One region of the Quisquiliibacterium sp. genome, then DNA from elsewhere that is predicted to be linked to it. Evidence: predicted binding sites of a transcription regulator. Region 1 holds the regulator's gene; each other region holds the start of a gene.
What was found. The regulator LexA, encoded in region 1, represses DNA repair genes until DNA is damaged. The targets are predictions, from matches to a motif close to ACTGTATNNNNATACAGT.
Positions count from the first base shown of each region.

Region 2: a site for LexA is predicted at 2,654-2,671, ahead of AC2H6A_RS09260 (PA0069 family radical SAM protein). Genes of this name have one in related genera too.
Region 3: a site for LexA is predicted at 2,580-2,597, ahead of AC2H6A_RS07415 (error-prone DNA polymerase). Genes of this name have one in related genera too.

Region 1 is NZ_CEXFHW010000019.1:14,830-19,111, reverse strand. Features, by position in the region: gene AC2H6A_RS04030 (response regulator) at 1-466, shown strand, start outside; gene AC2H6A_RS04025 (NAD(P)-dependent oxidoreductase) at 472-1,374, opposite strand; gene AC2H6A_RS04020 (RNA recognition motif domain-containing protein) at 1,458-1,967, opposite strand; gene lexA (transcriptional repressor LexA) at 2,263-2,910, shown strand; gene imuA (translesion DNA synthesis-associated protein ImuA) at 2,924-3,676, shown strand; gene AC2H6A_RS04005 (Y-family DNA polymerase) at 3,743-4,282, shown strand, end outside.
Region 2 is NZ_CEXFHW010000065.1:7,289-11,570, reverse strand. Features, by position in the region: gene AC2H6A_RS09270 (electron transfer flavoprotein subunit alpha/FixB family protein) at 1-765, shown strand, start outside; gene AC2H6A_RS09265 (acyl-CoA dehydrogenase) at 796-2,619, shown strand; gene AC2H6A_RS09260 (PA0069 family radical SAM protein) at 2,752-3,846, shown strand; gene rpsP (30S ribosomal protein S16) at 3,968-4,237, shown strand; gene rimM (ribosome maturation factor RimM) at 4,249-4,282, shown strand, end outside.
Region 3 is NZ_CEXFHW010000046.1:2,068-6,349, forward strand. Features, by position in the region: gene lon (endopeptidase La) at 1-1,830, opposite strand, end outside; gene AC2H6A_RS07410 (flavodoxin family protein) at 1,871-2,386, opposite strand; gene AC2H6A_RS07415 (error-prone DNA polymerase) at 2,623-4,282, shown strand, end outside.

The DNA.
Region 1 (4,282 bases):
GCCCACGACGGATTCATCGGCAACCTCAGGTCCGGCGCAGGGTGCGTCCGATGCCGCGCATGCCGCGCTCCATGGCAAGCGGGTCCTGCTGGCCGAAGACCATCCCCTGAACCAGATGGTGGCGGTCGATCTGCTGCAGCAGGCCGGCATGCAGGTCGAGGTCGCCGGTGATGGCGCGGTTGCGCTTGCCCGAGCCCGCGAGGGCGGCTGGGATCTCATCCTCATGGACATGCAGATGCCGGTGATGGACGGGCTGGCGGCCACGCGGGCCATCCGCGCACTGCCCGGGCCGGCCGGGACGGTGCCGATCATCGCCATGACCGCCAATGTGCTGGCCGCCGACCGCGATGCCTGTCTCGCGGCAGGCATGGTGGACTTCATCGGCAAGCCGATTGCGGCGGAGCCTTTGCTGGAGACCCTGCGTCGCTGGCTGCCGCCGCGATCGCAGAGCGACCGGAAAACCTGATCGGTTCAGGCCCGGGAGCCCGACGCGAAACGCTCGCGGTAGTAGGCGAGTGCGGCCGCGTCGTCCTGATCGCGCCAGCCGGCATCGCACAGTGCCTGCATCAGGGCGGCCGCCGGCGCGCCCAGCGGCAGGTCCAGGCCCGCGGCGCAGGCCGCCTCGTTGGCCAGACGCACATCCTTGGTGAGCACATGCGCCTGGGCGCGGGGTGCGAGGTCTCCTGCCAGCGCGCGCGGCATGCGGTCATCGAACATCCAGCTCTGCCCCGAGCTGGCCGAGACCAGGGCCAGCAGGCGGACGGGATCGAGTCCCAGCCGCTCGCCCAGCGCCATCGCTTCGGCGCCCGCCAGCAGGTGAATGCCCGCCATGAGGTTGTTGACGAGCTTGGCTCGGGCGGCATCGCCCAGCCGTTCACCGATCAGGAAACGCCGGGCGGCAAGCACGGCCAGCAGGGGCTCGGCGCGGGCGAGCGTGACCGGCGAACCGGCCAGCATCATGCTCATGGTGCCGGCCTGCGCACGCGCCGGTCCGCCGGAGATGGGCGCATCGAGCACCGCGGCCCCCGTGCCGGCCATCGCGGCGCAGAAGCGCGCACTGTCCTCGGGGGAGATGGTGCTGCACAGGAGCACCAGGTGGGTGGGCCGGAGCGCGCCGAGCAGACCGCCAGGGCCATGGAGCACGGTCTCGATCTGGGCGGCGTCGAGCACCACCAGCGCCATCGCCTGGCAGGCGTCGGCGAGCGCAGCCGGCGAGGCCAGCACCGCGAACCCGAGTTCCCGCGCCTTGCGTTCGCGAGCGGGATCGATGTCGCGCACCGCCACCCGCAGGCCGCCGCGCAGCGCGCTTTCGGCCATGCCCATCCCCATCAGGCCGGCACCGATGACGCCGAAGGACTCGATCACGGTGGACACCGTCTGGGACTCAGGGCCCGGAAAGGGCCGAGGGCAGCATCGCGCACGCCCGGGGCAGGGCGCGGCGATCCGTCAGGAAAGGGTCAGCCGAACTGCCGCGGGCGCCGGGGGCCGCCGAAGCCGCCACCGCCGCCTTCACCACCGCCGCCACCGCCGCGGCCGTAGCCACCATCACCGCCACCGCCACCGCCACCGCCGCGGCCGTAGCCACCACCGCCACCGCCGTCACCGCGGCCGTAACCGCCACCACCACCACCACCGTAGCCGCCACCACCACCACCGCCACCACCACCACCACCACCATAGCCGCCACCACCACCACGGCGGAAACCGCCACCACCGCCCTGCTGCTCGCGGGCCTCGTTGACGACGAGACTGCGGCCTTCGAGGGAGTGGCCGTTGAGGGCTCGAATGGCGTTCTGGGCTTCGTCAGCGCTGGTCATGGTCACGAAGCCGAAGCCACGTGAGCGGCCGGATTCGCGATCGGTGACGATACGGGCATCGGTGACCTCGCCGTGGTCGCCGAACAGCTGGGTGAGCTGGGCGTCGGTGGCTCGCCAGGGCAGGTTGCCGACATAGATCTTGGTGGGCATCAAATCATCCTCGAAACTGGACGGAACATTGCATTTCGAGGCGAACCAGGTAAAGGAACCGGGAAATGCAGGAACCGGGAAATGCAAGCCTGGCACCGGACTGTGGATTCTGAAATTGCACGAGCCGGAACCATGCGCCTCCTCAATGTGCCACAAAGCCGTTGGAGCGCACATCCCCCGTCTTGGGGAAAGACAATGTTTTTTACATGAGGTAAAGGATTTTTTTCTTGAAGTTCAGCCATGACTGTATGAAAATACAGCCTTCATGACCACCCGGCTCCGCCACGGCCCCTCAATGCGCGAACTCACCCCCCGCCAGCAGGAAATCCTGGCCCTCATCAGGGAACACATCGCCGGCACGGGCTTCCCGCCCACCCGGGCCGAGATCGCGCAGCGTCTCGGGTTCCGCTCGCCCAACGCCGCAGAAGAACACCTGAAGGCCCTGTCGCGCAAGGGGGTCATCGAACTCACCGCCGGTGCGTCACGGGGCATCCGGCTCAAGCTGCTGCCTGATGAACACCGCCAGGACACCCACAGCGCGGTGCAGATCGCCTTGTCGCTCCCGCTGGTGGGCCGGGTGGCAGCGGGCAGCCCCATCCTGGCGCAGGAGCATGTGGAGGCCAGCTACGCCCTCGATCCGGCCCTCTTCGAACAACGCCCGGATTATCTGCTCAAGGTGCGCGGCATGAGCATGCGCGATGCCGGCATCCTCGACGGCGATCTGCTCGCGGTGCGCCGCACCACCGAGGCCCGCAATGGTCAGATCATCGTCGCCCGGGTGGGCGACGATGTCACCGTCAAGCGCTGGCGTCAGCGCGGCCATGTCGTCGAGCTGCTGCCCGAGAACCCCGACTACCAGCCCATCGTGCTCGACACCCGGCATGACGAGTTCGCCATCGAGGGCCTGGGCGTGGGTCTGATCCGGGGCTCGCACGCGCTCTGAACCCCCTGGCATCATGCAGCCCCCCGCTTCCCTGCCAGCCTGCGTCTGGCGTGCCCATGAACTCGGCGGCACCGGTCAGGCCGGTCATCCCAGCGGCTTTGCATCGCTGGACGCACAGCTGCCCGGCAGCGGCTGGCCATCCGGCATGCTCACCGAGCTCATCAGTCGCGAACCCGGCACCGGAGAACTGCGCCTGCTCGTGCCGCTGCTGCGGCAGCTCAGCCAGGCCCAGCGGCTGATCATCCTGCTGGCCCCGCCGCACACTCCCTATGCCCCCGCGCTCCAAAGCCACGGCATCGACATCAACCGCCTGCTGATCGTCCAGGCGCCCAATGCCGCCGACCGGCTCTGGGCAGTCGAGAAGTCCCTCAAGAGCGGCAGCTTCGGCTGCCTGCTGGCCTGGCTGCCGCAGGAACGCACACGGCCGGAACACCTGCGTCGCCTGCAGCTGGCCGCCCAGGCGGCACAGGGGCCGGTGTTCCTGTTCCGCCCGCTCGCCGCCCAGTTCGAGGCCTCCCCCGCGCCGCTGCGGCTGCTGCTGCTGCCTCGCCCCGAGCAGCAGCTCTCGGTGCAGGTGCTCAAGCGGCGCGGCCCGGTGCTGGCGCAGCCGATGCTGCTGAACCTGCCACAGCCGATGACCACCATCCGGCTGCGTCGCCACCCGGCCAGCCTGTCGGCAACCGATGCGCTTGCCGCTGGCCTGGGCACCGCGCACACCGGTGCAGGGCTGCCTGCGCGGCACCGACAACCAGCCACGCTCAACTGACGCTGCCGCGCGCCTGAGCCCGCCGCAGGGGCGACTCAGGCGACTGCCCTCGGCCACACCACCGCCATGCTCTGGCTCGGCATCCATTTCCCCCTGCTGGCGCTCGAGGTCTTCCTGCGCGCCCTGCCAAGCGCCGGGAGCGCAGGCCTGCCGCGTCCAGACCTGGCGGTGTGCCGTCAACTGCGGGTGCTGCACGCCTGCGAACAGGCCCGGGCGCGAGGCGTCCAATCGGGCATGAAACAGGCCACTGCCCTGGCCATTGCACCCGAGCTGCTGCTGCGCGAGCAGAACCCGCGGCTGGAGGCCGAAGCCATCACATCGGCCGCCACCTGGGCACTGCAGTTCACCCCATCGGTCAGCCTGCAGTCCACGCCGGCAGCCGGGCTGTTGCCCCCGGGTGCCACGCCCGCACAAGCCAGCGGCCTGCTGCTTGAGGTCGAACCCAGCCTGCGGTTGTTCGGCGGGCTCACCGCCCTCATCGAAGGCCTGCGCGCCGGCCTGCAGGCCCAGGGATTCGAGCCGCAGATCGCCGTCGCCCCCACCGCCACCGGTGCCTGGCTGCTTGCCCGCCATCAGGACGGTCTGATCGCCGACAGCCTGGCCAGC
Region 2 (4,282 bases), on a different contig from region 1:
CGGGTGCTGGTGGCCGATGCGCCCCAGCTCGCCGACCAGCTGGTCGAGAACATTGCCGAGCAGGTGATCGCCGTGGCCGGTGGCTTCAGCCATCTGCTCGCCCCGGCCACCGCGCACGGCAAGAACGTCATGCCGCGCGTGGCCGCCCGCCTCGATGTCTCGCAGGTCTCCGACATCATCGGCGTCGAGACGCCTGACACCTTCACCCGGCCCATCTATGCCGGCAACGCCATCGCCACCGTGCAGTCGGCCGATGCGGTCAAGGTGATCACCGTGCGCACCCCCGGCTTTGACGCCGCGCCCGCCACCGGCGGGTCGGCCCAGATCCAGGCGGTCGATGCCGTGGCCGACTCCGGCAAGTCGAGCTTCCTCGGCCGCGAGATCGCCAAGAGTGACCGCCCGGAACTCACCGCCGCCAAGGTGGTGGTCTCGGGTGGTCGCGGCATGGGCAGCGCCGAGAACTTCAAGCGGCTCGAGCCGCTGGCCGACAAGCTCGGTGCGGCCATGGGCGCCTCGCGCGCGGCGGTCGATGCCGGCTATGCCCCCAACGACTGGCAGGTCGGCCAGACCGGCAAGATCGTTGCGCCGCAGCTCTATGTGGCGGTGGGCATCTCGGGCGCCATCCAGCACCTGGCGGGCATGAAGGACTCCAAGGTGATCGTCGCCATCAACAAGGATGCCGAGGCGCCGATCTTCGGCGTGGCCGACTACGGCCTGGTCGCCGACCTGTTCCAGGCGGTGCCCGAGGTGGCGTCCGCCCTCTGATCATCCGGGTCATCCCCGCGGAGACTGCCCATGAGCTATCAGGCCCCGGTCAAGGACATGCTGTTCACCATGCGCGAGCTCGCCGGGCTCGCGTCGGTGCGCAGCCTGCCCGGTTTCGAGGATGCCACCGACGACACCGTCGAGGCGGTGCTGCATGAATCGGCCCGCTTCAATGCCGAGGTGCTCGCGCCCCTGAACTGGACCGGCGACCTGCAGCCGTCCTCGGTTGCCGACGGGGTGGTCACCACCACGCCGGGCTTTCGCGACGCCTTCCGGGGTTTCGCCGAGGCCGGCTGGCAGGGTGTGCAGCATCCTGCGGCCTTCGGTGGGCAGAACCTGCCCAAGCTGGTGGCCACGGCCTGCATCGAGATGCTCAACAGCGCCAACCTGTCGTTTGCGCTGTGCCCGCTGCTCACCGACGGCGCCATCGAGGCCCTGCTCACCGCCGGCAGCCCCGAGCAGCAGGCGCTGTTCATTCCGCGCATGATTGCCGGCGACTGGACCGGCACCATGAACCTCACCGAGCCGCAGGCCGGCTCCGATCTCTCGCAGGTACGCAGCCGGGCCGAGCCGCAGCCCGATGGCAGCTACCGGATCTTCGGCCAGAAGATCTACATCACCTATGGCGAGCACGACATGGCCGAGAACATCGTCCATCTCGTGCTGGCCCGCACGCCGGGCGCGCCCGAGGGCGTCAAGGGCATCTCGCTGTTCATCGTGCCCAAGTTCATGGTCGGCCAGGACGGCAGCCTGGGCGCGCGCAACGATGTCTACTGCGCCTCGGTCGAGCACAAGCTCGGCATCAAGGCGAGCCCCACCGCGGTGCTGCTCTACGGCGACGGCAAGTTTCCGCTCGCCTCGCCCGGCGGTGGCGCGGCCGCGGCCGGTGCGGTGGGCTGGCTGGTCGGCCAGGAGAACCGCGGCCTCGAGTACATGTTCGTGATGATGAACGCCGCCCGCTTCGCGGTCGGCATGCAGGGCGTGGCGGTGGCCGAGCGCGCCTACCAGAAGGCAGTGCAGTACGCGCGCGACCGGGTGCAGAGCCGCGCGGTCGAGGGTTCGCCCGGGCCGGTGGCGATCATCGCCCACCCCGATGTGCGCCGCATGCTCATGACCATGCGTGCGCTCACCGAAGGCGCCCGCTCGCTCGCCTATGTGGCTGCGGCCGCCTACGACGCCGCCCATGCGTCACCGGATGCCGACACCCGCAAGGCGAACGCGGCCTTCTATGAATTCCTGGTGCCGATCGTCAAGGGCTTCTCCACCGAGATGAGCCTCGAGGTCACCTCGCTGGGCGTGCAGGTGCATGGCGGCATGGGCTTCATCGAGGAGACCGGCGCCGCGCAGTACTACCGCGATGCCCGCATCCTGCCCATCTACGAGGGCACCACCGCCATCCAGGCCAACGATCTCATCGGTCGCAAGACCGTGCGCGATGGCGGCCAGACCGTGCGCGGCGTACTCGGGCGTGTCGCGCAGACCCTGGCCGAGCTGCCGGACGATGGTGAACTCGGTGGCATCCGGCGGCGCCTCGAAGAAGGCGCGCACGCCCTCGGCGCAGCGGCCGACTATCTGGTTGCCCAGGGCAAGGCCGACCCGCGGGCCACCTATGCCGGCAGCGTGCCCTACCTCATGCTGTGCGGCACCGTCCTTGCTGGCTGGCAAATGGCCCGCGCCGCGCTGTCTGCCAGCCAGCAGCTGGCTGCCGGTGCCGATGACGCCGACTTCCTGAAAGCCAAGATCGGCACGGCTCGCTTCTATGCCGACCACATCCTGTCGCGTTCGCTGTCGCTGCGCGCAGCCATCGTCGACGGCGCCAGCGGTACGCTGGCGCTCGAGGAAGCGATGTTCTGACGCCACGCCCCGGTGCGCCGGGGTCTGGACAGATACTGGATATTCATCCACTATCAAGGGGTGAGCCACACCCCTGCATCCGCCTTCCTGCGTCCCGCCCGCCCGGCAGCCGCGCCGCCGGTCGGCTCGGTCATGGCCGGGCAGGCGGTGCAGGTATGCCGGGGCCGCGGCGCGGTTTCAAGCCCCCAGCCGCGGTTCAACCAGCAGGTTCGTGAGGCCGAGCCTGATGGCTGGCTGAGTGTCCCAGAGCCCTCGATGGCGGTCACCCGTATCGCCACCGAGACCGCGCGCAGCCTGATCAGCCGCAACCAGTCGCCGGACGTCTTCTTCGACCAGTCGGTCAATCCCTATCGCGGATGCGAGCATGGCTGCATCTACTGCTACGCCCGGCCCAACCATGCCTGGGTCGGTCTGTCGCCAGGCCTTGACTTCGAAACCCGCCTGTTCGCCAAGGTCAACGCGCCGGAAGTCCTCGCCCGCGAGCTCGATGCCCCGGGCTACCGCTGTGCGCCCATCGTGCTGGGCACCGCCACCGATGCCTACCAGCCCGCCGAGCGCGAGTTCCGCCTCACCCGTCAGCTCATCCAGGTGATGGCCGAGCGCCAGCACCCGCTGGCCCTGATCACCAAGTCCAGTCTGGTCGAGCGCGACATCGATCTGCTCGCGCCCATGGCAGCCGCGGGTCAGGCTGCCGCCTATGTCACCGTCACCACCCTCGATCCCGATCTCGCGCGGCACTGGGAGCCGCGTGCGCCGGCACCCTGGCGGCGCCTGGAGACCATCCGAAAGCTCTCGCGAGCCGGCATTCCCGTGGGGGTCATGGTGGCGCCACTCACGCCCTTTCTGAACGAGCCCGAACTCGAGCAGGTGCTGCAGGCGGCGCACGAGGCTGGCGCGCGCAGTGCCCACTACACGGTGCTGCGCCTGCCCCAGGAGCTCGATCCGCTCTTCAGGGACTGGCTGGCCGCCCATTACCCGCAGCGGGCGGCCCGGGTGCTGGCCCGTCTGGCGGACATGCGCCCGCAGCCTGCAGGTGGGCGGCAGCGCCTGAACGACGCCCGATTCCATCACCGGATGCGCGGACAAGGCCCCTGGGCCGAACTCATCCGTCTGCGGTTCCAGGTCGCATGCCAGCGTCTGGGTCTGCGCCGGGATCGTCCGGTGCTCCATGCCGATGCTTTCCGGCCTCTGCGGCCGTCGGCCCAGCTCGCTCTGTTTCCGGCCTGAGCACCTTGATGGCCGGGCCTGCGGCCCTCCGCGCTCCAGGGGTTGCGTGGCAATTGCCCTGGTGTGCGCTTTCCCGCTATCATCTCGGGTTTTCCCGATTCACCCGGCAAAGGGGTTCAGCATGGTTGTCATCCGCCTGTCGCGCGGTGGCGCGAAGAAGCGCCCGTTCTACAACATCGTGGCCACCGACAAGCAGAATCGTCGTGACGGCCGCTTCATCGAGCGCGTGGGTTACTACAACCCCATCGCCGCCGCGGGTGAGGCTGGTCTGAAGATCGCGCTTGATCGCATCACCTACTGGCAGGGGCATGGGGCGCAGGTTTCGCCTGCCGTGGCCCGTCTGGTGGCCGAGTTCTCGGCCAAGAACGCCGCGGCGCCGGCCGCAGCCTGAGTTCCGCCCGGGTGAGCGTGCGCCGAGCGCCGCCGCTGCGTGGCG
Region 3 (4,282 bases), on a different contig from region 1:
GCCACCCGCCGGCGTCCAGGCCAGACCGGTGGCCACGCCCGGCAGGCCGCTGCGCAGCGCGGTCTCGTGTTCGAAGCGGGCCGGCCCGAGGATGTCGGCCAGCGCGGCGGCATCGACCGTCGAGTCGCTGGCATCGCCCTGCGCCACGCGGGTGGCGGCATGTCGCATCACCCGGCCGATCTCGCGCTCGAGCTGTCGCACCCCGGCCTCCCGGGTGTAGTGCGACACCAGCAGCGCCAGCGCGTCATCGGTGAGCTGGCATTGCGGGCCGAGCAGTCCGGCAGCCTGCAGCTGCCGCGGCACGAGATGGACCCGCGCGATCTGCAGCTTCTCCTCCTGCGTGTAGCCGGGCAGCTCGATCACCTCCATGCGGTCGCGCACGGCGGCGGGCACATGGTCCATGACATTGGCGGTGGCGATGAACACCACCCGGCTGAGGTCGAAGGGCATGCCCAGGTAGTTGTCGCGGAAGCTGCCGTTCTGCTCGGGATCGAGCACCTCGAGCAGCGCGGCCGAGGGATCGCCGTGAGCGCTGGCCGAGAGCTTGTCGACCTCGTCGAGCATCATCACGCAGTCACGGGAGCCGGCCTTGCGCAGGCCCTGCACCAGGTTGCCGGGCAGGGCCCCGATGTAGGTGCGCCGATGGCCGCGGATCTCGGCCTCGTCATGCACCCCGCCGAGCGACACCCGCACGAAGGGCCGCTGCAGCGCGCGCGCGATGCTCTGGCCAAGCGAGGTCTTGCCCACCCCGGGCGGCCCGGCAAAACACAGGATGGGCGCGCGGCCGGTGGGATTGAGCTTGCGCACCGCCAGGAACTCGATGATGCGCTGCTTGATGCGCTCCAGGCCGTGGTGGTCGGCATCGAGGATCTGCCGCGCCTTGACCAGGTCGATCGGCGCCTCGGCCGGCTCGGCCCAGGGCAGCTCGGTGAGCCACTCGAGATAGGTGCGCAGCATGGCGTGCTCGCCGGAGGACTCGCTGCTGCGGCGCAGCCGGCCGAGCTCCTTGCGGGCATGGACCTGCACATCGGCGGGCATGCCCACCCGGGCGATCGCCTCCTCGAGCTGGCGGGTGTCCTCGTCGCCGTCACCGGCCTCACCGAGCTCCTTCTGGATGGTCTGCAGCTGCTCGCGCAGCAGGAAGCGGCGCTCGCGATCGTCGATCTGTTCGCGGGTGCGATCGCGGATCTCCTGCGACAGCCTCAGCACCTCGATGCGACGCATCACGATCGTGAGCACCCGCTGCAGGCGGTCGTCCACGCCCAGGGTCTCGAGCAGCCGCTGCTTCTCGGCCACCTCGGCATCGAGCAGACCGGCGACGATGTCAGCGAGATGGCCCGGGGCGCGCGGCGTCTGCAGCGAGTGGGCCAGTTCGGCCGGCACCCCTGGCAGCAGGGTGAGGATCTCGGTGGCCTTCTCGCGCAGCTGGATCGCCAGGGCCTCGGCGCGGGTGGACACCGTCGCCGGCTCCTCGATGGGCACGATGTGCGCGGCGAGGAAGGGATGACCCTCGACCATGGACGCGATGCGCATGCGCTGCACACCCTGGCAGATCAGGTGCAGGGGCTCGCCCTGCGGATCACCCACCTGCGCCACACGCGCCACGGTGCCGACCTCGAAGAGGCCGTCCTGACCGGGCTCGTCGGTCTCGGGCTCGCGCTGCAGCACGATGCCCAGCGAGGTGCCGCTCGCCAGCGCATGGCGCACCGCCGCCATCGAGCGCACCCGCCCGACAGTGATGGGCAGCAGCACCTGCGGGAACAGCACGACATTGCGCATCGGCACCAGGGCAAGCGCGTCGGCAGGCAGCGGGAGCACAGGCCCGTTCATCGCACGGCCTCCGCCAGGGACGAGCACCGGCTGCGACCGCTCACGCCGGCACCTCGTGCGCCGCGAGCAGCGGCTCGGCGCGCCGCTCGCCGATCAGCCGCAGGAACTCGTCGAGCCGGGCGCCGTACTGGCGCCAGACGATCTCGTGCTCGCGCAGGGCCAGCGTGGCCACCGGCGTGCGGCCACACAGCGCGGCCATGTCGCGCAGCACCGACGCGCCGCCCGGCCAGCGGCTGGTGCAGAAGAGGGCGACCGCCGGGAACTGGCCGGCGTGGGCGTGCAGGTAGCTGCGCACCGGGCCGCAGACGCTGCGGCACCAGACCGGCGAGCCGATCACCACCAGATCGTAGTCGGCCGGCCGCCGCAGGCTCGGGGCGATCGGCGGCCGCGCACCGGCCATCGCCTTCAGGCCGTCGAGCAGGTCACCCCAGGCGCCCGGCCGGGGTTCTCGCACGACGATCTCCTCGATCTCGGCGTCGCAGCCTTCGGCGATTTCCTCGGCGATGCGGCGGGTGTTGCCGGTCTTGGAGTGATGGACGACCAGGATTCTCGGCACTCGATGCTCCAGGAAGGACGCGGACGGCCGCCGTGATGACGGGCCAGCGCAGTGTGTGGCCCGGGCCGGACGGCCGGCTGAGCCTGCTCAAGCCGGGCGACGCGGGCATGGCGGCGGGCTGCGCAGGCGCAGACCGCAGGCCGGCGGCCACCTGGTCGCAGCAGCGCCAGGAGGCGCGACAAGCCGACTCAATGCTGTGATTAAATACAGTATTTTCGCGACCTGTCCGAGCGGTCATGCATCCCTACGCCGAACTGCACTGCGTCAGCAATTTCAGCTTCCTGCGGGGCGCCTCGCATGCCGAGGAGCTGGTCGCGCGGGCCCTGCGGCAGGGCTATGCGGCGCTGGCCATCACCGATGAATGCTCCCTGGCCGGCGTGGTACGGGCTCACCTTGCCGCCCGCGAGGCCGGCCTGCCGCTGATCATCGGCGCCGAGTTCAGCCTGCAGGCAGTCTTCGGTCTGCCCCCGCCTCCGGCCCATGGCCGGCCCGAGACCGGCCCGCCCCGGCTGGTGCTGCTCGCACGCACGCGCGAGGGCTACGGCCACCTCGCCGAGCTCATCACCCGCGCCCGCCTGCGCGCGCCCAAGGGCGAGTACCGGCTGCTGGACTCAGACCTCGAAGGCGGCGTGCCGGGTTGCTCGGCCCTGCTGGTGCCCTCGCCGCCAGTCGCGCTGGTTGACATCGACCAGCCCGCGCCAGGCACGGGGGGCCGCAGCCTGCTGCAACAGGCGCACTGGCTGCGCGAGCGCTTCGGCGCCCACGCCTGGCTGGCCGCCGAGCTGCTGCTGCGCGGCCACGATGGCGCCCTGCTCGAGCGTCTGCGTCAGGCCGGCGAGCGCACCGGACTGCGGCTGGTGGCCGCCGGCGATGTCCACTTCCATGTGCGCTCGCGCAAGCGGCTGCAGGACACCCTCACCGCCATCCGGCTGGGCCAGCCGCTGGCCTCGCTGGGCACCGCCATGGCGCCCAATGCCGAGCAGCACCTGCGCAGCCGCCTGCGGCTGGCGCAGATCTATCCGCCGGCCCTGCTCGAGGAAACCCTCGAGGTGGCCGCGGGCTGCGGCTTCTCGCTCGACGAACTGCGCTACGAGTACCCGCACGAGATCGTGCCGCCCGGCCACACCCCGGCCAGCTGGCTGCGTGCCCTCACCCTCGAGGGCATCGGGCTGCGCTACCCCGAGGGCGCGCCGGCCGCGGTGCTGGCCCAGGTCGAGCATGAGCTCGCCCTGATCGCCGAGCTGCGCTACGAGCCCTACTTCCTCACCGTCGCCGACATCGTGCGCTTCGCGCGCGGGCGCGGCATCCTGTGCCAGGGCCGCGGCTCGGCGGCCAATTCGGCGGTGTGCTACTGCCTGGGCATCACCGAGGTCGATCCCGCCCGCATGAGCGTGCTCTTCGAGCGCTTCATCAGCCGCGAGCGCAACGAGCCGCCCGACATCGACATCGACTTCGAGCACCAGCGCCGCGAAGAGGTCATCCAGTATCTGTACCAGCGCTACGGCCGCGACCGGGCGGCGCTGGCGGCCACGGTGGTCACCTACCGCATCCGCTCGGCGCTGCGTGATGTCGGTCGTGCCCTGGGCATCGACGCCCAGCGTGTCGACCGGCTCACCCGCTCGCAGCAGTGGTGGGATGGCAAGGGCCTGAACCCGCAGCGCCTGACCGAGAACGGCTTCAACCCCGAGGCGCCGCTGGTGCGGCACTGGGCCGAACTCAGCGACACGCTCGCCGGCTTCCCGCGGCATCTCTCGCAGCACAGCGGCGGCTTCGTGATTGCGCAAGACCGCCTCACCCGGCTGGTGCCGGTGGAGAACGCCGCCATGAGCGGGCGCAGCGTCATCCAGTGGGACAAGGACGATCTCGATGCTCTCGGTCTGCTCAAGGTCGATGTGC